4 regions of the Gemmobacter sp. LW-1 genome follow, and region 3 is predicted to be linked to each of the others. Evidence: riboswitches for the same ligand, from Rfam matches in the RefSeq annotation. Region 3 holds a riboswitch; each other region holds the start of a gene.
What was found. Region 3 has a riboswitch for cobalamin ahead of AO684_RS06270 (DUF1636 family protein). Riboswitches for the same ligand answer to the same signal wherever they lie in the genome.

Region 1 (5,292 bases), on a different contig from region 3:
GCGTCCAGCGCCGTCAGCAGCCCCGCGGCCTCGCCCTCTGCCGCGCCATAGACATGCAGCCCCTCGCCATACTGGCTTTCCTTCACGTCGCAGACGAAACGGTCGATCCGCACCATCGCCTCGGCGGCAGAGGCATCGGGGGCAAGGCCCAGATCGGCCTCGACGCCCGCCGCCTGCGCCTCGGCCCGCAGATCGGCCACCAGCCGGTCGCGGCGCGCGGGGTCCAGCCCGTCGGCGGTGGAATATTCGTCCAGCAGCCGCTCCAGCCGCAACAGCGCGGGGGGCGTGCCCGCCTGCGTCAGCGGCGGCGGCATATGGCCCAAGGTGACCGCACCGATGCGGCGCTTGGCCTGCGCCGCCTCGCCGGGATCATTGACGATGAACGGGTAGATCACTGGCAGATCGCCCACCAGCGCCTCGGGCCAGCAGGCATCGGATTGCGCCACCGCCTTGCCGGGCAGCCATTCCAGCGTGCCGTGCGCGCCGACATGGATCAGCGCATGAAGCCCCTGCGCCCGCAGCCACAGGTAGAAGGCCACATAACCATGGCAGGGCACGCGGCCAGTGTCGTGATATTCGCCATCACGCAATGCCGCCGTGCCGCGTTCCGGTTGCAGCGCCACCAGCGCCGCGCCCCGACGCAGCGCCCGGAAGCGGAAGAACTGGCCCTCGCAAGCCGGGTCATCCTCGGGGGCGCCCCATGTGGCGTGCAGGGCCGTTTGCAGCGGCGCGGGCAGGGCAGCCAGCGCGGCGCGATAATCCGCCAGCGGCCAGTCGAGCGTTTCGGCCTGAAGCGCGCGGCCCAGATCCGTGCCGGGCGTCACCGCGTAGCCCGCGCTGCGGAGCGTTTCCACAATGGCCTCTGTCGAGGCCAGCGCATCCAGGCCAACGGCATGGGCAAGGTTCCAGCCCTTGCCGGGATAGGTGGACAGCACCAGCGCCAACCGCCGTTCCGCCACAGGCGTGGCGCCCAGCCGATAGCGCGCGGCAACCTTGTCGATCACCGCTGCCACGCGGCCCTCGTCAGCGCGATGCACGAAGCGCGAGAATTGCAGGTCAGGGTCGCGGGGGCTGGGTTGCTTGAAGCTGACTACCCCGGCGAAGATCCGGCCATCGACCTCGGGCAACACGACATGCATGGCCAGATCGGCGGGCGACAGCCCGCGTTCTGCGGCGACCCAATCCTTGCGCCGCGCGGTCGACAGCGCCACCTGCCAGACCGGACAGCCAGTGGCATCCAGCGGCGAATGACCAGCCTCGCCCCTGGCGGAAAAGGCGGTGGCATTGATCACCGCCACCGGCTGCGCGGCGTGCAGCGCCTCGGCGACCAACGCGGCATGCGGGCCTTTCAGCGAGGGGGCGAACAGGCCGAAAGCCCGGAAACCCCGCGCCCGTGCCGCACGGATCAGCACATCCAACGGGTCGGTATCAGCGGCGGTCAGGTAAGATCGGTAAAACGTGACGGCGATCAGCGGCGCTTCACCTTCGGGCAAGGCGATGACGCCCCGGTCAGGGCAATACCAGCCGCAATCGGGCAGGGTCTTGGCCCCGGCCACCGGCGCCATGTAAAGCCCCGCCGCCAGCGCGAGCTGCGCCAGCGCCGCCTGCGCTGCCACCGCGCCGCCCGCGTCACACAGCACCGCCAGACGGCGCAACGTGCCGCTGGGCAGGGTAGAAAGGTCGTCCAGCCGCGCATCCGGCCGCCCGTCGGCGGGCAGCACCGCCAGCGCGATGCCCTTGCGTCGGCACAGATCCTGCACCGAGGCGAGGCCATAGGGCCAATAGCTTTCACCGCCGATCAGCCGGACCAGAATGCCCTTCGCCCCGGACAGCGTCGCCTCGACATAGGTATCGACCGACACCGGATGGCGCAGCGCCACCAGATTGACCAGCCGCAGCGAAGGCACATCGCCCGCCGCTTTCGCCCGCTGCCATCCTGCCGCGAAAGCGCCAAGGTCGCTGTCGGAAAATGACAGAACCACCAGATCCGCCGGGCTTTGCCCCGGATCGAACGGCGTGTCGGTCTCCTCCAGCCCGTGACTTTCGCGGAAGACGACGTGCAAGGCTCAGCCCTCCAGCACGGTGCGGATGGCGGCTTCGTTCACCTTGTCATGCTCGGCGATGACCACCAGACGGGTCGCACGCGGTGTGTCGCCCCAGGGGCGGTCATATTGTGCCCGTACCCGCGCGCCCACGGCCTGCACCAGCATCCGCATCGGCTTGCCCGCTACGGCGACATAGCCCTTCACGCGCAGGATGTCCTGTTCGCGGGCCAGCCGGATGATTGCGGCTTGCAGCGCCTCCGGGTCCGCCACCTCGCCCAGTTCGATCACCACCGTGTCGAAATCATCATGTTCATGGTCGTCATGGCCATCGTGATGGCTGGGCCGGGCGGCAAGGTCGTCTTCGGCTGCCGCATTCAGGCCCAGTACGACACGCGGGTCCACCACACCTTCCGAAACGGGCAGGATCGGCAGCTTGCGCGGCGCCTCGGCCTCGATCACCCCGCGCGCGGCGGCCAGACCGGCCTCGCCCGCGAGGTCGGCCTTGGTCAGCAACACCAGATCGGCGCAGGCGATCTGATCCTCGAACACCTCGGACAGCGGGGTTTCGTGGTCAAGACTGTCATCGGCGGCGCGCTGCGCCTCCACCGCTGCGACATCGGAGGCGAAACGCCCCGCCGCCACCGCCTCGGCATCGGCCAGCGCCACCACGCCATCCACCGTGATGCGCGAGCGGATCGCGGGCCAGTCGAAGGCTTTCAGCAGCGGTTTCGGCAGCGCGAGGCCCGAGGTTTCGATCAGGATATGATCGGGGCGCTGCGGCATCGCCATCAGCGCCTCGATCGTCGGAATGAAATCCTCGGCCACGGTGCAGCAGATGCAACCATTCGCGAGTTCCACGATATTCTCCACCGGGCAATTCGCATCGGCGCAGGATTTCAGGATCTCGCCATCCACCCCCACGGTGCCGAATTCATTGACCAGAACGGCCAGCCGCTTGCCCTGTGGGTTCTGCATCAGATGCCGGATCAGCGTCGTCTTGCCCGAACCCAGAAAGCCGGTGATCACAGTGACGGGGACTTTGGTCAGATCGGTCATTCGGCGGCTTCCTGTGTTGCGTCAGAGGGGAATGGGGGGATGCGGGCAAGGCATTGCTTGCGGAACACCTCGGGCCGCTCGCGCCAGGGCACAACGCCGTCAGCGGTTCCGGCATAGCGCGTGGCGCCGTCCAGAATGGCAGCGACATGGGTATCAGGGTCCAGCCGGCCATAGACATAGGTCCATTTGCCGGGGGCAGAGAGCGCGACCGCACAGCCGTTGGAACAGGCCGACAGGCATTCGACCCCGACGATGCGCACGCCTTCCGGCGCGCCTGCTTGCGCCAGCGCCTCGTGCAGCACGGCACCGGGGCGCGGTGCGGCGGGGTCCACCCCCTCGCGCCGGCAGGTCAGACAGACATGGAGCGTGGTCTGCGCCATCGGATCATCCCTTCCTTGGCAAAAGGGATGCAGGCGCGGAAGGGGTGACAGGCAGTCACCTCTGCCGGTCGCGGAACACCCCGTCCGCCCGTCAAAACAGATCGCTGGCAGGTCTCCCGGCTTGCGGAGTGGATTTCTCCCCGACCCCGACCTTCCCGGCTGTTTGCCAGTGGTATGGGGTCTCTCCGGTCACGGTCGCGGGGGCGGCTGCGCTTGGCCCTTGAGCCTGTCGCATTCCCTTTTCACCTGCCTCGCGGCAGGAACCAGCATGGCCCGCTTGTGCCACATCCCCCGGCGAAGTCAAGCGCGGCCCGCGCCGCTTCGGCGGGCAGGCGCGACATGGCGCGCGCCGCGCGCGGGCCGTCTCTTCGCGGCTTCCGGTGGACAAGGGCCACCGCTATGCTGCCCCGCGAACAGGAGGATACGATGCAAGATACCGCCCCGCAGACCGAAGTTCCGGCAGAGGATCTGGCCCGCCATGCCGCCAAGATGGCGAAGAAGAAAGCCGCCCGTGACAAGATCATGGCGACGAAAGAAGGCGAAAAGGGGCTGCTCATTGTCCATACCGGCGCGGGCAAGGGCAAAAGCTCTAGCGGGTTCGGCATGATCCTGCGCTGCATCGCCCATGGTATGCCCTGCGCCGTGGTGCAGTTCATCAAGGGCGCCTGGGACACGGGCGAGCGGCGCCTGATCGAAGAGAATTTCGCGGGTCTCTGCCAGTTTCACGCCATGGGCGAGGGCTTCACCTGGGAAACCCAGGACCGCGCCCGTGACATCGCCATGGCGCGCAAGGGCTGGGAGAAGGCGAAAGAGCTGATCCGCGACCCGGAGATCCGCTTCGTGCTGCTGGACGAAATCAATATCGCGCTGCGCTATGATTATCTGCCGCTGGACGAGGTTCTGGACTTCCTGCGCGACGAGAAGCCGCCGATGACCCATGTCTGCCTCACGGGCCGCAACGCCAGGGAAGAGCTGATCGAACTGGCCGATCTGGTGACCGAGATGGCGCTGGTGAAGCATCCGTTCCGCTCGGGGATCAAGGGCCAGAAGGGCGTCGAGTTCTGACCGGCCGGGGAGGGGGCGCTGCCCCCGTCGCTGCGCGACTCCCCCGGGATATTTAAGGCCAAGATGAAAGCAACGAGATGTTAACCGAATCGCGGCAGGTTGAAGGGGCGGAACAGGGAGGGATCCCGATGGCCGTCCAAGGTGAAAGCGCCGCGTCTCTGCCGTGGAAACGGCCCGGGATGCGGCGCCCAAATCGGGCTGGGGGCCATTTCATCTTGGCCTTAAATATCCCGGGGGTGAGGCCCGCAGGGCCGAGGGGGCAGCGCCCCCATCCTGTCCAGGGAGAGGCGCGATGACGGCGCTGATGATCCAGGGGGCGGGGTCGAATGTCGGCAAGTCGCTGCTGGTCGCGGGGCTTTGCCGGGCAGCGCGGCGACGCGGTTTGAAGGTGGCGCCCTTCAAGCCGCAGAATATGTCGAACAACGCCGCCGTTACATCTGACGGGGGCGAGATCGGGCGGGCGCAGGCGTTGCAGGCCCTGGCCTGCGGGCTGGAGCCGGTGGTGGACATGAACCCGGTGCTGCTGAAGCCGGAAAGCGAGACCGGCGCACAGGTGGTGGTGCAGGGACGGCGGCTGACCACGACGCGGGCGGCGGACTATCCGGCGCTGAAGCCACGTCTGATGGGGGCGGTGCAGGAAAGCTTTGCCCGGTTGCGGGCAGCGCATGATCTGGTGATCGTCGAGGGGGCGGGCAGCCCCGCCGAAGTCAACCTGCGCGCGGGCGATATCGCCAATATGGGTTTCG
Region 2 (5,292 bases), on a different contig from region 3:
TGAATATGTGATGACCACCACCACCGCCAATGCGGTTCTGGTGTTCCGCAATCTCGAATATGCCCGGCAGTGCCTCTATCCCGACATGGATGTGCAGCTGATTTCCACCACCGAGGCCTGGGCGCAGTTCTCGGTCGCCGGGCCGAATGCGCGCAAGCTGCTGCAAAAGCTGGTGGATCAGGACATCTCGGATGCGGAACTGCCCTATATGGGGTGCCGCGAGATCACGGTTTGCGGCGGGCTGCGGGCGCGGATCTTCCGCATCAGCTTCTCCGGGGAACTGGCCTATGAAATCGCGGTGCCGACCCGTTATGGCGATGCGCTGATCCGCGAGCTGGTGGAACAGGGCCGCGAATTCGACGCCGTTGTCTATGGCACCGAGGCGCTCGGTGTCATGCGGGTCGAAAAGGGCCACGTCGCAGGGAACGAGCTGAACGGCCAGTCCACCGCGCTGAACATGGGTCTGGGCAAGATGGTGTCGAAGAAGAAAGACAGCATCGGCATGGTGCTGAGCCAGCGCGAGGGCATGAATGACCCGAACGGCTATCGTCTGGTTGGTGTGAAGCCCGTCGATCCGGCGCAGAAGCTGACCGCTGGCAGCCATTTCCTCGAGAAAGGCGCCGCGCCGGTGATTGCCAATGATCTGGGCTGGCTGACGTCAGTGGTTTATTCGCCGCATCTGGGCTGTTCCATCGCGCTTGGCTACCTGAAGAAGGGCGACGAGCGGCGCGGCCAGCGCCTGCGCGCGGCCAACCTGCTGGCAGGGGCCGAGGTCGAGGTCGAAATCGTGAGCCCGCATTTCTTTGACCCGGAAGGAGAGCGTCTCCGTGGCTGAGCATCGTCTGAAACCCCTCTGCCCGCTGGGGGGCACCAGCCCGGCGCGGGCCGTCTTCGGCCCGGTCACGCTGGCCGAGGTTGTGGATGTGGCGCTGGCATCGGTTTCGGCCCGTCAGGGGCGGTCTGCCGAAGTTGCCGCCGCCGCTGCGGGGGCCGGCATCCCGCTGCCCGGCCCCGGCCGCTTCGAGGCCCGTGCGCCTTTCGCCGCCTTCTGGCTGTCGCCCGAAAGCTGGATGATCGAGGCGCCCTTCGCCACGCATGAGGATAGTCGCGCGGCCCTGCTGCCGGTGTTCGGCGATGCGGCCTCGATCACCGAACAGACCGATGCCTGGGTGCGTATCGACGTGACCGGCGAGGATCTGCCCGCGCTGTTCGAGCGGTTGTGCAATGTCGATCTGGCCACCGCGCCGGATGGCGCCGCGACCCGCGCCATGCTGGAGCATATGGGGGTCTATGTGGTGAAGCGCGGGGCCGCGCAGGTCAGCGTGATCGGGGCGCGATCCTCGGCCGCCGCCCTGTGGCACGCGCTGGACACCGCCGCGCATTCGGTGTTCTGAACGGCTTCGCGGCCCCTCCGGGGGCCGCGCGCAAATCTTTTGTGGAAAAGATTTGCAAATTTCTTCAGGAAGAAATTTGCGCCTGGCCCCGGCGGCGCAGCAGGTAAATATCCATGATCCAGCCATGTGCGGCGCGGGCTTCGGCGCGGGCGGCAATGATGCGTGGGCCAGCGTCAGCCAGCGGGCCGCTGTCGGTGATCTGGATGTGCATACCCGCATAGCCCGCCCACCAGATCTGTATGCCTTCCGGCGGCAGGCTCTGGAAGGAACATTCGCCGTCCAGCATCACCACACAGGTATCGACGCCGGCCGGAAAGCCGGTTTCGCGCAATTGGCGCCCGGTGGTGATGGTGACGGGGCCGTCGATCTCGTTCAGCGGGATGGCCTGGGCGGCGGTCAGCGCCTGGATTGAGGTAATGCCGGGGATGACCTCGATGTCCGGGCGCGGGTTCAGCCGGGTGGCGATGCGCAGGGTGCTGTCGTAAAGCGAGGGGTCACCCCAGACCAGCAGCGCGACGCGCGTCGCGCCGGGGTGGGCCGCGATACTGTCCACCCAGCGGGCGGCGATGGCATCATGCCAGTCTTCGACCCTTTGGCGGTAATCGGCAGTTGCGGCGTCTCGCGTCGGATAGTCGAATTCGGCAATGCGGGTCGCGGGGTTTTCCAGCACCTCGGCGAGGATCTCGCGCCGGAGGTCGGCCAGATCGGCCTTCGCGCTGCCCTTGCGCGGCAAGAGGATCAGATCAGCGCGGTTCAGCGCGCGGATGGCTTGGCGCGTCAGGTGGTCGGGATTGCCGCTGCCAATTCCGACGAGGCTGAGGTGAAGGGTCATGGTCGCTCGGTCAAAGAGGCCGCCGCCCGGCTTTGGGCGGCGGCAGAAAGATCAGGCGGCGGCGTGCAGGCGTTGGGTCACAAGGCCGGAACCCGCAAGGCCCTTGATGGCCTTGGCGGCTGCCAGAACAGCCAGATCCACCAGCGGTTCCACCGCGACGACCAGCATGTAGGCGGCCCCGAAGGTCGAGACCTGCGCCATGGCCTCGGCGCTGAAGCCCATGCCGTAGAAAGCCCAGAAGGCGACCCAGGCGACGATGCCCGCCTGATAGGCGGTCGACAGCGCCAGCGCCTGCCCGTAGCGCAGATCGACATAGGCAGTGCCGGGGGCGATGACGCGCCGCGCCAGTGCCTGAAGGCCGAACAGTGGCACCAGCAGGGTGGTGACGTTCATCCCGTATTGCGGCAGGTCGAAGGGGGCGAAGAACATCCCCTGGATCAGCAGGCCAAGCGCCAGCCCGATGGCCGCCGGAGCGGCGCCGAACAGCAGGAACAGGGTCGATCCAAGGATGAGATGCACCTCGGATACGCCGACGGGCACATGGGGAAGCACCTCGAAGAAGGTGAAGGTGGCGGCGGTGGCCAGCACGCTGCGCGCCAGCAGTGACACTGCACCCTGTTCGCGGATCGCGGCAAAAGCGATTTTCAGCGTGTAAAGCCCGGCGGTGGCGGCGGTGGCGGCACCAAGCATCAGCTTGGCCCCGGAAACGAGGCCCGGTTCGATATGCATGATCTGTCTCCTCTGGCCGTCACACCCGACGGCCGTGGTTTCGGTTCATGCAAGGCCGGTCTCCTGGCTTGCGGGTCGTGGCGCGTCCCGGCCTTCCCGGTGCCGCAGGGACACCAGTGGCGGATGGGGGCGCTCTCCGCTCACAGTCGCGGGGGCGGCCGGGGCTTTGGGCGCCTGACTGGGTTCGCCCTTCCCCGTTCCCGATTGAGTCCGGTGCTTGGCACCTGATGGACACCTTGCCGCCTCGTTCTGTGGCGAAAGGGCGCTTGCGTCAAGCGGGCTTTGCGACGGTCTGGCGCGCTTTGCGACGGGCGGGCGGGGCCGGGGCGGTTGCGGGCCGCGCGGGCTTGGGGCAAAACGGGGGCATGGACCTGTTCGAAGACCCCCAGCCCCAGCAGGGCAACCAGCCCGAATATACCGTGTCGGAGCTTTCCGGCGCAGTGAAACGCATGATTGAAGGCGAATTTGGCCTTGTCCGCGTGCGGGGCGAGATCGGGCGAGTCTCGCGCCCGTCCTCGGGGCATATGTATTTCGACCTGAAGGATGACCGTTCGGTCATTGCCGCCGTCTCCTGGAAGGGGCAGGTGGCACGGATGCAGGTGCGCCCTGAAGAGGGGATGGAGGTCGTGGCCACCGGCCGGATGACCACCTTTCCGGGCCAGTCGAAATACCAGCTGATTGTCGAGGATGTGGCCCCCGCAGGGGCCGGTGCCCTGATGGCCATGCTGGAAAAGCGCCGCGCCGCCTTGCAGGCCGAGGGGCTGTTTGACCCCGCGCGCAAAAAGCCTGTCCCTTATCTGCCCGGCGTGATCGGGGTGGTCACATCGCCCTCGGGTGCGGTGATCCGCGACATCCTGCACCGGCTGCGCGACCGCTTTCCCCGCCATGTCCTGATCTGGCCGGTGGCGGTCCAGGGGGAGAAATGCGCAGCCGAGGTGGCGGCGGCCATTCGTGGCTTCAACGCGATCGAACCCGGCGGCCCGGTGCCGCGGCCCGATCTGCTGATCGTGGCGCGGGGCGGTGGCTCTCTGGAGGATCTGTGGGGATTCAACGAGGAAATCGTGGTGCGGGCGGCGGCGGCCAGCCGCATTCCGCTGATTTCCGCCGTGGGGCACGAAACCGACACCACGCTGATCGACTTCGCGGCTGACCGCCGGGCGCCAACGCCGACCGCCGCCGCAGAGATGGCGGTGCCGGTGCGGCTGGACCTGCTGGCCGCTGTCGATGGCTTCGGGGCGCGTCTCAGCCGGGCGATGGCGCAGGAGGCCGAGCGGCGGCGGGTGCGGCTGTCCGATCTGGGCCGGGCGCTGCCCCGGCTCGACATGCTGCTGGGCGGGCCGGGCCAGCGATTCGACGCGGTGGTGCAACGGCTGGGCGGTGCGCTGGGGCTGATGGTCACCCGCAAGCGGGGCGCCTACGAGGCGCGTGCCGGGCGCCTGCGTCCCGAGGCGCTGCGCGCCCTGATCTCGGGCCGGGCCGAGCGGCTGCAGGTGCTGACTGCCCGCGCGGATACGGCAATGGAGCGGCGGCAGGAGCGTAGCCATGCGGGCCTCGATAAATGGGCCTCACGGCTCGCGCCCGCGCTGGCGCGTCTGCTGTCCGGAGCCAAAACCCAGATTGCCCGCGACCGGGATCGTCTGGGCGTTCTGGCAAGCCGGCTGGAAACCGCACCTGCACAACGGTTGGCCCGCGCCACAGAACGGCTGGACGGGCTGGAGCGGATGCGGAAGACGCTGGGCTATCAGGCGACACTGGCGCGGGGCTATGCCGTCGTACGGGCCGGAGGCGCCGTCATCACCAGTGCCGAACTTGCCCGCGAGGCCGCCGCGCTGGAGATCGAGTTCCGCGATGGCCGCGTCACGACCGGCCCCGGCACCTCCGTGGCGCCATCCGCCGAAGGCCCCCTGCGCACCCCCCGCAAGCCCCGTTCCCGCGAGGAGGGGCCGGATCAGGGCAGCCTGTTCTGACGCACAGCTCGCCGGACGGCCCCGGCAACCCCCGGGCCGATGGGCGCAGGGAGGACTCCGGAGCATCTTGCGCGAGGGGCCGGAGGCTGGAGGCGCGTACAGCCGCATCTGACGGCGCAGATGATGTGACCGCGCCCGACGGCATCAATCCTGCTGGCCTGGCACCGCAGGCCCTTAAGCCTAACTTCCGCAGACTTCAGAGCCACAAAAGCCTCCTTGCGGGGGCTTTGTATGTAGCTGAAATCCTAGGGATTTTTGGCTCCGGCGGTAGGGATCGAACCTACGACCAATTGATTAACAGTATCCAGCAGCGCGACCCGACGCAGCCCTATGCAGCCTGACGCAGCCCTACAGCTTGCGGAAAAATAAG
Region 3 (5,292 bases):
CCAGTGGGGCGTCACCAGCCCGGGCAGCAGCCGGTCGAGCAATACCCCCCAGACGGTGCCCGGCGCGATGGCGACCGATCCAACCGAAACCGCAAGGCTGACCGAAAGCGCCAGCCCCAGCAGCACGGCAAGGGCAAGGCCCGCCCGGCGCGGCAGGGCGCGACGCAGGGCGAGCCGCATCGTCACTGGCCCGCGAACCCGGCGACCAGCTTTTCGACCGCGCGGATATTGCGCGGCCCCGGCGTCGCCTCGACATATTCCAGCACGACGAAGCGATCATTCTTCACCGCGTCGATATCCGCGAAGGCCGGATTACCCTTCATGAAGGCGATCTTCTGTTCCGCCGTCACATCGCCGTAGTTCACGATCACCACGACCTGCGGATTGCGCGCCACCACCGGCTCCCACGCCACTTCGGCCCAGCTTTTGTCCAGATCATCCATGATGTTGACGCCGCCCGCCGCCTCGATCAGTGCGGTCGGCATGGCGTATTTGCCGGCAGTGAACGGCGCCTCTTCGCCCGAATCGTAAACAAAGACCCGCAGCGGATGGTCGTGGTCCACGCCCTTCGTCGCCTCGGCCAGCCGCGCTTTGTAGCCTGCGACCAGCGACTCTGCCCGATCCTCGACGCCGAATATGCGGCCAAGGTTCAGCATGTCCTGATACATGTCCTGCATCGTGCTGCGTGCTTTCGGCCCGATATGGATGCAGCTTTCGGTCAGTTCGTAGGTCTTGATGCCGAAAGGTTCCAGCGTTTCGGGCGTAACCTCGCCGCCGACCTTCATGCCATAATTCCAGCCCGCGAAGAAGAAATCAGCCTCCGCCGCAGCCAGAACTTCCTTGCTGGGGTATTTGGCCGAAAGCTCCGGCAGTTCGGCGACGCCCTCGCGCATTTCGGGGTCCAGCGTCTTCCAGCCGGAAATGCCGGTATAGCCGACCATGTGGTCGCGCAGGCCGAGCACGAGCATCATTTCGGTCAGGTTCACATCATTGGAAATTGCGCGCGCGGGTGCGGCGTCGAAGGTCACATCACGGTCGCAGCTTTTGACGGTGACAGGGAAGGCAGCAGCCGCACTGGCAGACAGCAGCAGCGCCGCAAGGGCGAGACGGATCATCGGAAACTCCTGATCGGATCAGAGGTGAAAGGACAGGCGCGGGCCGGTGCCGCTGTGGTCGATCCGGCCCCGCACCTGAAAGGCGGTGTGCAGCAGATCCTCGTGCAGCACCTGATCGGGCGGACCATCCGCCAGCATCCGGCCGCCATGCAGGATCAGCATGCGTTCGGCAAATTCCGCCGCCAGCGGCAGATCGTGCAGCGTGGTCACCACCGTCAGGCCGAGATCGCGCAGCAGCCGCAACAGATCAAGCTGGTGGCGGATGTCCAGATGGTTGGTCGGCTCGTCCAGCACCAGAATGCGCGGCTCTTGCGCAAGGGCACGGGCAACCATGACCCGCTGCCTTTCGCCCCCGGACAGGGTGCCGAAACTGCGGTCTGCGAAGGCTGTCAGGTCCAGCCGGGCCATGGCGGCGTCGATGATGGCGCAGTCAGCCTCACCGGGCAGGGCGAGCCCGCTGCCCCAGCCCTTGCGATGCGGCAAGCGGCCCAAAGCCACGATCTGCCGCACGCTCAACGCGAAATCGGTGGGTTGTTCCTGCACCACGGCAGCCACGATGCGCGCGGCCTCGGGCGCCGACATCAGCCACAGGTCGCGGCCCGTAACCGATACCGCGCCGCGCCGGGGCGGCTGGTGGCGATAGATCAGCCGCAGAAGCGAGGTCTTGCCTGCCCCGTTCGCGCCGCAGATCGCCATGATCTGCCCCTGCGGAACGGCGAAGCTGATATCGGTCAGGATGTCGGGCCGGTCCTTCGGGCCCCAGCAGACCGAGCGGAACTCCAGCGCCGGGGTCATTGGATCGCCCCCGCCGCCGTGCGGATGACCGCAGCCGCAGGGCGCACGGTTCCGGCCACCAGCGCGTCGATATCCTGGCCATCTTCGACATCGCCAAACAGCCAGGTCTCGCCCGAGGCGACCCGCCAGGCCAGGGTGCAGGGCCGCTGGCAGCCTTCGACGCACAGCGTTCCCGACAGCTCGAACTCTGCCCCCACACCCGCCAGCGCCAGGGCGCCGCGCAGCTGGATCAACAGGTTCAGGCCGGGCCTGCATTCGCGCCCGACATGCGGGCAGGACTGGCAGACAAGCATCTGATGCGGCGCGGGGCGCGCGCCGGTTTCGGTGGAAAGCGCGGCCATCGGCCTGCGCGGGGATCTGTCCATACGATCTCCTTCCCGGGGCACCCCGCCCGGTGGTTGTTGCGGTTCTCGATGGCAGGTCTCCTGACTCGCGGGTCGCAGCTTGCCCCGCCTTCCCGGCCCCGCAGTTCGGGGTCCAGTGGCATTGGGGGTCGCTCGCCGCTTACAGTTGCGGGGGCAGTCACGGAATTGGCGCCTGATGGCTACACCGCACCGTGTTCCCTTTTCACCCGGCGTCGCATTTGCCGGGAACCATCGGCGGCCAGAAGCGCATGACTCGGCGCCGCCGTCAAGCCCGGGCACGACAAGCGGCACACCCTTGCCTGTCGGCGCGCCGGCGGCGATGATTGGCCGAGACACCCGGAAAGGCCCGCCGATGACCAAGCTGAAGCTGCGCATCCTGTTCGACACCGCCATGCTTGGCCCCGGCAAGGCCGAGCTGTTGCAGCGCATTGGCGAGACCGGCTCGATCGCCGCAGCCGGGCGGCAGATGCAGATGAGCTACAAGCGGGCCTGGTCGCTGGTGGAGGAAATGAACGCGGCTTTCCGTGAACCGCTGGTCAGCAGTGCGCGGGGCGGGGCGGGCGGCGGCGGGGCGCAGGTGACAGAGACCGGGCAAGAGGTGCTGCGCCGCTATCTTGCGGTATTGGAGGCCGCCGAACAGGCGGGGGCGGCAGAGGTGACCGCGCTGGAGGCCTTGCTTGCCCCTGCGACCAAGGTGGATATGTCTGAAGAAAAATAACGCTTGCGTGACCGGGAGGCGGCTGCCAGATATGTTTCCCGAAACATATCGGAGTCTCTCATGTCCCGCCGTCTTGCCCTTACGCTTGCTTTCGCCCTCGCTGCCAGCCCTGTCGCCGCCGAGGAGGTCGTGGTCTTCGCCGCCGCGTCGATGAAGAATGCGCTGGATGACCTGGCCGCGCAATGGCAGGCGGAAACCGGCAATCAGGTGGTGATCAGCTATGCGGGTTCGGGCAAGCTTGCGCAGCAGATCGTTGCCGGGGCGCCCGCCGACATCTTCGTGTCTGCCGCCCCGAACTGGATGGACGAGGTGCAGAACGCCGGGCTGGTCGTGGAGGGCACGCGCGAGGATCTGCTGGGCAATACGCTGGTGCTGATCGCGCATGGCAAGGATGCGGCGCCGGTTGAGATCGGGGCGGGCTTCGATCTGTCCGCGTTGCTGGGCGACGGGAAACTGGCGATGGCCATGGTCGATTCCGTGCCTGCCGGGCAATATGGCAAAGCCGCGCTGACGGCGCTGGGTCAGTGGGACAAGGTGGAACCCGCCGTCGCGCAATCCGACAACGTGCGCGCGGCGCTGGCACTGGTGTCCACCGGCGAGGCACCCTATGGCATCGTCTACGCTACCGATGCTGCCGCTGATGACAATGTGACCGTGGTCGGCACCTTCCCCGCCGACAGCTATCCGGCCATCGTCTATCCCGCTGCCCTCTTGACCGGGGCGGCAGATGCGGCGGACAAAGCCTTTTACGAGGCACTTTCGGGCGAGGCGGCGCATGCCGCCTTCAGAGCGCAGGGCTTCGCGATCCTGAAGTAAGGGCCCGACCGGCGGCATATGACAGACTGGCTATCCCCCGACGAATGGCGCGCCGTGGCGCTGTCACTGCGCGTCTCGCTCTGGGCCGTGGCCGCCAGCCTGCCCTTTGGAATTCTGACCGCCTATGCGCTGGCGCGGTGGGAATTTCGCGGCAAACAGGTGCTGAACGGCATCGTCCACCTGCCGCTGATCCTGCCGCCAGTGGTGACGGGCTATCTGCTGTTGCTGACGTTCGGGCGCAAGGGCGCGGTGGGCCAGATCCTCGACCAATGGTTCGGCATCGTGCTGGCCTTCCGCTGGACCGGCGCGGCGCTGGCCGCCGCCGTGATGGCTTTCCCGCTGATGGTGCGGGCCATCCGGCTGGCGGTGGAGGCGGTGGACCCCAAGCTGGAACAGGCAGCAGGCACGCTGGGTGCCTCGCGCCCTTGGGTGTTCCTGACCGTGACGCTGCCGCTGATCCTGCCCGGCGTTCTGGCGGGCACGATCCTTGCCTTCGCCAAGGCGATGGGCGAATTCGGCGCCACCATCACCTTCGTGTCAAACATCCCTGGCCAGACGCAGACACTGCCTTCCGCCATCTATGCCTTTCTGCAAGTGCCCGGCGGAGAGAAGGAGGCCGCGCGTCTGGTGCTGGTGGCGGTGGGCATCGCCATGGCCGCACTGATGCTGTCGGAATGGATCAGCCGGGCCGTCGCGCGCAGGATCGCGGGGACATGACGCTGTCGGTGAACCTGTCCCATCGCTTTGGCGACTTCACGCTGGATGTGGCGTTCGAAGCACCGCCGGGTGTGACGGTGTTGTTCGGACGTTCCGGCTCCGGCAAGACGACGGTGGTGAATGCTGTTGCGGGTCTCTTGCGCCCTGACCACGGTCGCATCATCGCAGGGGGCGAGGTCTTGCTGGATACCGAAACCCGCACCTTCCTGCCGCCACATCGGCGCAGGGTGGGGTATGTGTTTCAGGACGCCCGGCTGTTCCCGCATCTGACCGTGCGGCAGAACCTGCTATATGGCCGCTGGTTCGCGCACCGCCGGGGACCGGATAATTTCGCCCGCGTGGTCGATATGCTGGGGATCGGCCCCTTGCTCGCCCGGCGTCCCGCCGCGCTGTCAGGGGGCGAGAAAAGCCGTGTCGCCCTGGGCCGTGCCATCCTGTCGGAACCGCGCCTTCTGCTGATGGACGAGCCGCTTGCGGCGCTGGACGAGGCGCGCAAGGCCGAAATCCTGCCCTATCTGGAGCGGCTGCGGGATGAGTTGCATCTGCCCATCCTCTACGTCAGCCATTCCATGCCCGAGGTGGCGCGGCTGGCCACCACGCTGGTGCTGATCGAGGCGGGCCGCGTGGCCGCCGCAGGCCCGGCCACCGAACTCCTGTCCGACCCCGCTGCCGCATCTGCGCTGGGACTGCGCGAGGCCGGGGCGATCCTCTCCGCACGGCTGGCGGTGCCGGACGAGGACGGGCTCAGCCGTCTGGACTGTAGCGC
Region 4 (5,292 bases), on a different contig from region 3:
TGGTGCAGCACCTCTTCGGCGCGCGAGGCGCCGGGATAGGGATCGCCCGCAATCACCAGATCGGGGTCGGCCATGATCAGCGCCTCCAGCGGCAGGAAGCCGCCCATGGGCATGCCCAGATCCTCGGCCAGATGGTGATAGCCCGCGCGTTCGATGATCTCGCCCGCCAGGCTCCGGCTGCCCGAGGCATAGCCGTTGGCGGCAAAGGTCGCGGCGGTTGGGCGCTGCGGCGGGGCCGGTGGCAGCCGCGCGAGACGGGCATCGAATGCCTCCAGCATGGCCTGCGCCGCCGCCTCACGGCCCAGAGCGCGGCCCATCTCGATCATGCCCTGCCGCACCTCCGCGATGGAACTCGCAGGCGGGAAGGTGACCACGCGGATACCCAGCCTTTCCAGCATCGATACCGTGGCACGCGCCGTATAGGCTCCGGCCAGAACCAGATCGGGCTTCATCAGGTAAACCTCCTCGGCCTGACCCTGATTGGCCGGATAGGCCATGGCCGCCTCGACCATGGTGGAGGAGCGCGGGTCCTGCGCCAGATCGGAGACGGAAATCAACTGCCCCGGCGCGGCCAGGAGGATAGCAAGCTGATCGGTACAGAGATTGATCGAGACGACGCGCCGGGGGGCCTCCGGCGCGGCGAACCCCGGCCCGGTGCTTACCGGACCGGCCAGCAGCAAAAGCAGCGCAAGCTGCCTTACCATTTCGCCTCCAGCCCCAGCCATGCGGTGCGACCGGGCGTTGCATAACCCCAGGTTTCCACATTCTTGCGGTCAAAGAGGTTGGTGACGCGCCCGGTCAGCTGCACGCTGTCGGTCAGATCATAGCGCGCGGCGACATTCACGGTGGTCCAGACCGGGGTCTTGCGGGTTGCAAAGGCGCCCCAGTATTCGGTGCTGTAATTCCCCGCCGCATAGCGGATGTCCGCCGTAACCGAACCGCGGCCGCCAAAGGTCTGCCAGGTGCCTGACAGGCCAAGCTCGTGCCGGGGGCGCAGGATCTCGACCGAGCCGTCGGGGTTCTTTGCGTCCAGATAGGTGTAGTTCATCCCCAGAGACAGCGCGTCGGTGGCTTGAAGGCGACCGCTGAGCTCGATCCCCTGACGCGGGCTTTTGCCCGATTGGTTGACATAGGTCGCCCGGCCCGAGCCATCGGGTGCCGCGCCATAGGCATAGGTGATCTCGTCTTCCAGCTTCTCGTTGAAATAGGTGATGTCGATCAGGCCGCGACCGCCCAGAACCTCGGTCTCGATCCCCAGATCGAAGCCGGTGTTGCGTTCGGGTGCCAGACGGGGATTGCCCAGCGTGTAGCTGTCATCGGCATAAAGTTCGTAATAGGACGGGTTGACCGAGGCGCGGCCCGCCGAGGCATGGACGCGCAGCCCGGTATCCGGCACGCGCCACGACAGACCGATGTTCCAGCTGGTGAAATCCTCGAAGGTCTTGTTGTTGTCGCGCCGGATGCCAGCCTGGATGTCCAGCCCGTTGTCAAGAAAGCCGCGATATTCCAGCGCGACCGAGGTCATGCCGCGCTTGTAACCCGGCGCCGCCGAGGATTCATCATCCTCCTTTTCCGCAAGCAGGTTCAGCAGGTGCGACGCATCTTCCACCGCCTGTCCGTCCAGCGCGTAGCTGAGCCGGTATTTCAGCTTCCCGGTCTCACCCCGCGTGGTCGGGCCGCCGTTGAAGCTCTGCCTGAACAGCGTGTTCTGCCATTCCAGCCGATGGGTCATCCGGCCATCCAGCATCGAAAATTCCGCCCACAAAGCGCCGGTCTGTTCATCGCGGTTGCTGTAGGGCGCCGGGTCATCCACGACGTAGCTGTCGGCATCGGTCGCGGCCCAGTTTTCGGAATCATAGTCGTAGCGCTCTTTCGAGCGGCGCAGGGTGAAGCCCAGCGTCAGATCCTCGGTCGCCTGCCAGTCGCCCGACAGGTTCAGGGTGCGGCGGCGGATACCGTCCTTCTCGCCGCCATCGCCGGACTGGTCATAGCCCTTGTCATCACGATCCGAGAGGCTCAGCTTGAGCCCGCCGCGCGCGCTGCGCTGCGACAGGAAGGCCGAGGCGGCAGTGCCGTTGCCGAACTCGATCCGGCCGCCGTAATGCGTGCCCTCATCGCCCTTTTTGGTGATGATGTTGATCACCCCCGTCGAGGCATTGGAGCCGTAAGAAGCCGATTGCGGGCCGCGCAGCACCTCGATCCGGTCGATATCGGCGGCTTCCAGCCCGGTGAAGACATATTCATCGGACCCGGCACTGGCCTCGATCCCGTCGATCAGCACAAGCGTATGGCTGGCCTCGCCGCCCCGGATACGCACCTGCGTATAGGTGCTGCCCGAGCCGGTCACGGAAACCCCGGGCAGCGCGCGCAGGGCATCCTGCACCGTCGCGATGCCGCGATCCGCGATTTCGGCGCCATCCAGCACGGTGACCGACCGGCCATAGGCATTGGCGGCAATGCCGGTCAGGCCGCCGGAAATGATGATCTCATCCATTTCGGTGACCTCCTGCGCCACGGCAGCGCCCGGCACCAGAAGGCAGGTGGTGGCCAGAAGACCAAGATACGACACGCGTTTGGAACCCATGTTCCGTTCTCCCAATCGCGGGCAAATGCCCGACAGACCCGATGTGTCGCGGAAAGGGTTCCGCAGACAGTGCTTGCTGTCACCGCTGCGGTTAAGGCCGCTTCCATGGCGCCCCTCGCGCCCGGAAAGGGTGATCCTCCAAGCAGGTCTCCTGGCTCGCGGGTCGTAGCGTTGCCGGCCTTCCCGGGGCTTTGCCGCCCCAGTGGCATGATCGACGTCGCTCACCGCTGACAGTTGCGGGGGCAGCTACGGCCAGAACGCAGGCGTTCCTCCGTATTCCCTTTTCATCCGGCGGGCCGGAACTTGGTCGTGCGATCTAGGGTCCGGGGGCTGCGCGAGTCAAGGCCGCGCCGCAGCGCGGCGGGCGGATCGCAGTCCGCTGTGGCACCATGCACGCACCCAGCCTGCTTGACGGGACCGGGCCAAGCAGCAAAGCTTTGCCCACCCGGGGGAGGAGCGCAGATGACCACGCCGCAGGATGCGGGCTGAACGATCCGGAAAGCCCGGCCCCACAGGCACAATGCGGTAAGCTCTGCGCCATCCCTGAAGCCACGGCCAAGGAGCCCCGATGAACTGGACTGATTTCGCCCACTGGGGCGCCCGTATCGCCGATTGGGGCGCACACTATCATCAGGGTCTGCGCGAGCGCCCGGTCCGCGCCGGCACCCGTCCCGGCGAAGTGGCCGCCGCCCTGCCCGCCTGCCCGCCGGAAATGCCCGAGGCGATGGAGGCAATCTTCGCCGATTTCGAACAGATCGTGATGCCCGGCATGACACATTGGCAGCACCCGCGCTTCTTCGCCTATTTCCCGGCCAATGCCACGCCGCCCTCGATGCTGGCCGAGTTTCTGGCCAGCACCGTCGCCGCGCAATGCATGCTGTGGCAGACCTCGCCCGCCGCGACCGAGATGGAGACGGTGATGATGGACTGGCTGCGCCAGTCGGTTGGTCTGCCAGAGGGATTCAAGGGGGTCATTCAGGACAGCGCCTCGTCCGCCACGCTCGCCGCTGTGCTGACGATGCGGGAGCGCGCACTGGATTGGGCGGGCAATGAACAGGGCCTGAGCGGCCAGCCGCACCTGCGGGTCTATTGTTCGGGCGAGGTGCATACCTCCATCGACCGGGCGATCTGGATTTCCGGCATCGGGGCCGCGAACCTCGTCCGCATCCCGACGCAAGGCCCGCGGCGCAGCATGGACCCGGCGGCGCTGGATGCCGCCATCCGTGCCGATCTGGCGGCGGGGTTGCACCCCTGCGGGGTGATCGCCTGCACCGGAGGCACCGGAACCGGCGCCTGCGACGACGTTGCGGCGACGCTTGCGGTTGCGAAAGCGCACGGGCTTTACACCCATGTCGATGCAGCCTGGGCAGGCGCCGCGATGATCTGCCCCGAGTTCCGCGAGCTGTGGACCGGCATAGAAGGCGCCGATTCCATCGTGTTCAATCCGCATAAATGGCTGGGCGTGCAATTCGACTGCGCGGCGCATTTCCTGCGCGACCCCGAACCGCTGGTGCGGACGCTGGCGATCCGGCCGGAATACCTCAAGACCCATGGCGCGGACGGGATCGTCAATTATTCGGAATGGTCGATTCCGCTGGGCCGCCGCTTCCGTGCGCTGAAACTCTGGTTCGTGCTGCGGCATTACGGGCTGGAAGGGCTGCGCACCCGCATCCGCAACCATGTGCGCTGGTCGCAGGCGCTTGCAGACCGGCTGCGCGCCGATCCGAGGTTCGAGATCGTGACCGAGCCAGTCCTGTCACTGTTCACCTTCCGGCTGAAAGGCGCGGATGAGGCGGCGCAGCAGGCCTTCATCAACCGGATTAATGATGATGGCCGCATCTACATCACGCAGACGCGGGTGCAGGATGGGCTGGTGATCCGCTTTCAGGTCGGCCAGTTCGACGCGACCGAGGCCGATGTGGCCACGGCCTTCGAGGTGATCACCGCACTGGCCGGGAACGGTTAACTCCGTTCCAGAAGGCCCCGGATCAGAAACATCTCCGCCTCGTGGATGCAGCCCATCTGCTCCCATTCCGCATCGGTCTGGGTGGCCAGCCGCCATGTCAGCAGCGTCACCACGCATTTGTCGGCGCCGATCTTCAGCACGTCACCGGGGATCACCCGCGACATGTTGCGAAACTGCATGGCCTCTTTCGACGGGCCGACGTCGTAATCCACCTGAAACCGTGCCGGATCGGCGTTCAGCCGGACCCAGGTTTCCTTGCCCGAAAAGACCGAGGTGCCTACAAACAGCCCCGGCTCCGCCTCGCGCCGGTTGGCGCTGCCCCAGGCCCACTGGCCCTGCGCTATCCCGTCGGACATGATGGCAAAGGCCACCTCTGCCGGGCGGTTCACCACGATGCTGCTGGTGTGACAATGATGATCCTGCATGGCGCCCCCTCCTGTTCGCGGGGTCAGGCTGCGCAGCACCCGGCCCGCCTGTCAAGCATCGCCAGCCTGCCTGCGCCAGTCGGTCGGGGTCAGGCCGAACAACGCCTTGAACAGCCGCGAGAACTGCGCCTGATCGGAGAAGCCGAAGCGATAGGCAATCTCGGCCATCGACAGATGCCGCGAGGCGCCGATCACATCCCGCGCCGCGATCAGCCGTTCCTCGCGGATGAATTGCGAGACGGTCTTGTTGGTATCGCTGAACAGTTCGTGCAGATAGCGTTTGGAGATGCCGCAGGCATCGGCCACATATTCCGGTG

Region 1: another riboswitch for cobalamin. It lies ahead of AO684_RS01415 (DUF1636 domain-containing protein); the one in region 3 lies ahead of AO684_RS06270 (DUF1636 family protein).
Region 2: another riboswitch for cobalamin. It lies ahead of AO684_RS01725 (energy-coupling factor ABC transporter permease); the one in region 3 lies ahead of AO684_RS06270 (DUF1636 family protein).
Region 4: another riboswitch for cobalamin. It lies ahead of AO684_RS03275 (TonB-dependent siderophore receptor); the one in region 3 lies ahead of AO684_RS06270 (DUF1636 family protein).

What each region holds. Positions count from the first base shown of each region.
Region 1 is NZ_LJSC01000010.1:23,195-28,486, reverse strand. Features, by position in the region: gene cobN (cobaltochelatase subunit CobN) at 1-2,063, opposite strand, end outside; gene cobW (cobalamin biosynthesis protein CobW) at 2,067-3,101, opposite strand; gene AO684_RS01415 (DUF1636 domain-containing protein) at 3,098-3,481, opposite strand; cobalamin riboswitch at 3,570-3,764, opposite strand; gene cobO (cob(I)yrinic acid a,c-diamide adenosyltransferase) at 3,908-4,546, shown strand; gene AO684_RS01405 (cobyric acid synthase) at 4,839-5,292, shown strand, end outside.
Region 2 is NZ_LJSC01000011.1:30,568-35,859, forward strand. Features, by position in the region: gene AO684_RS01710 (sarcosine oxidase subunit alpha family protein) at 1-835, shown strand, start outside; gene AO684_RS01715 (sarcosine oxidase subunit gamma) at 828-1,394, shown strand; gene cobF (precorrin-6A synthase (deacetylating)) at 1,459-2,226, opposite strand; gene AO684_RS01725 (energy-coupling factor ABC transporter permease) at 2,278-2,955, opposite strand; cobalamin riboswitch at 2,991-3,209, opposite strand; gene xseA (exodeoxyribonuclease VII large subunit) at 3,321-4,922, shown strand.
Region 3 is NZ_LJSC01000031.1:27,695-32,986, forward strand. Features, by position in the region: gene AO684_RS06255 (iron ABC transporter permease) at 1-180, opposite strand, end outside; gene AO684_RS06260 (ABC transporter substrate-binding protein) at 183-1,115, opposite strand; gene AO684_RS06265 (ABC transporter ATP-binding protein) at 1,134-1,910, opposite strand; gene AO684_RS06270 (DUF1636 family protein) at 1,907-2,275, opposite strand; cobalamin riboswitch at 2,308-2,523, opposite strand; gene AO684_RS06275 (hypothetical protein) at 2,628-2,993, shown strand; gene modA (molybdate ABC transporter substrate-binding protein) at 3,054-3,809, shown strand; gene modB (molybdate ABC transporter permease subunit) at 3,828-4,526, shown strand; gene modC (molybdenum ABC transporter ATP-binding protein) at 4,523-5,292, shown strand, end outside.
Region 4 is NZ_LJSC01000022.1:40,769-46,060, reverse strand. Features, by position in the region: gene AO684_RS03280 (ABC transporter substrate-binding protein) at 1-704, opposite strand, end outside; gene AO684_RS03275 (TonB-dependent siderophore receptor) at 698-2,584, opposite strand; cobalamin riboswitch at 2,708-2,906, opposite strand; gene AO684_RS03270 (pyridoxal-dependent decarboxylase) at 3,153-4,550, shown strand; gene AO684_RS03265 (hypothetical protein) at 4,547-4,975, opposite strand; gene AO684_RS03260 (helix-turn-helix domain-containing protein) at 5,027-5,292, opposite strand, start outside.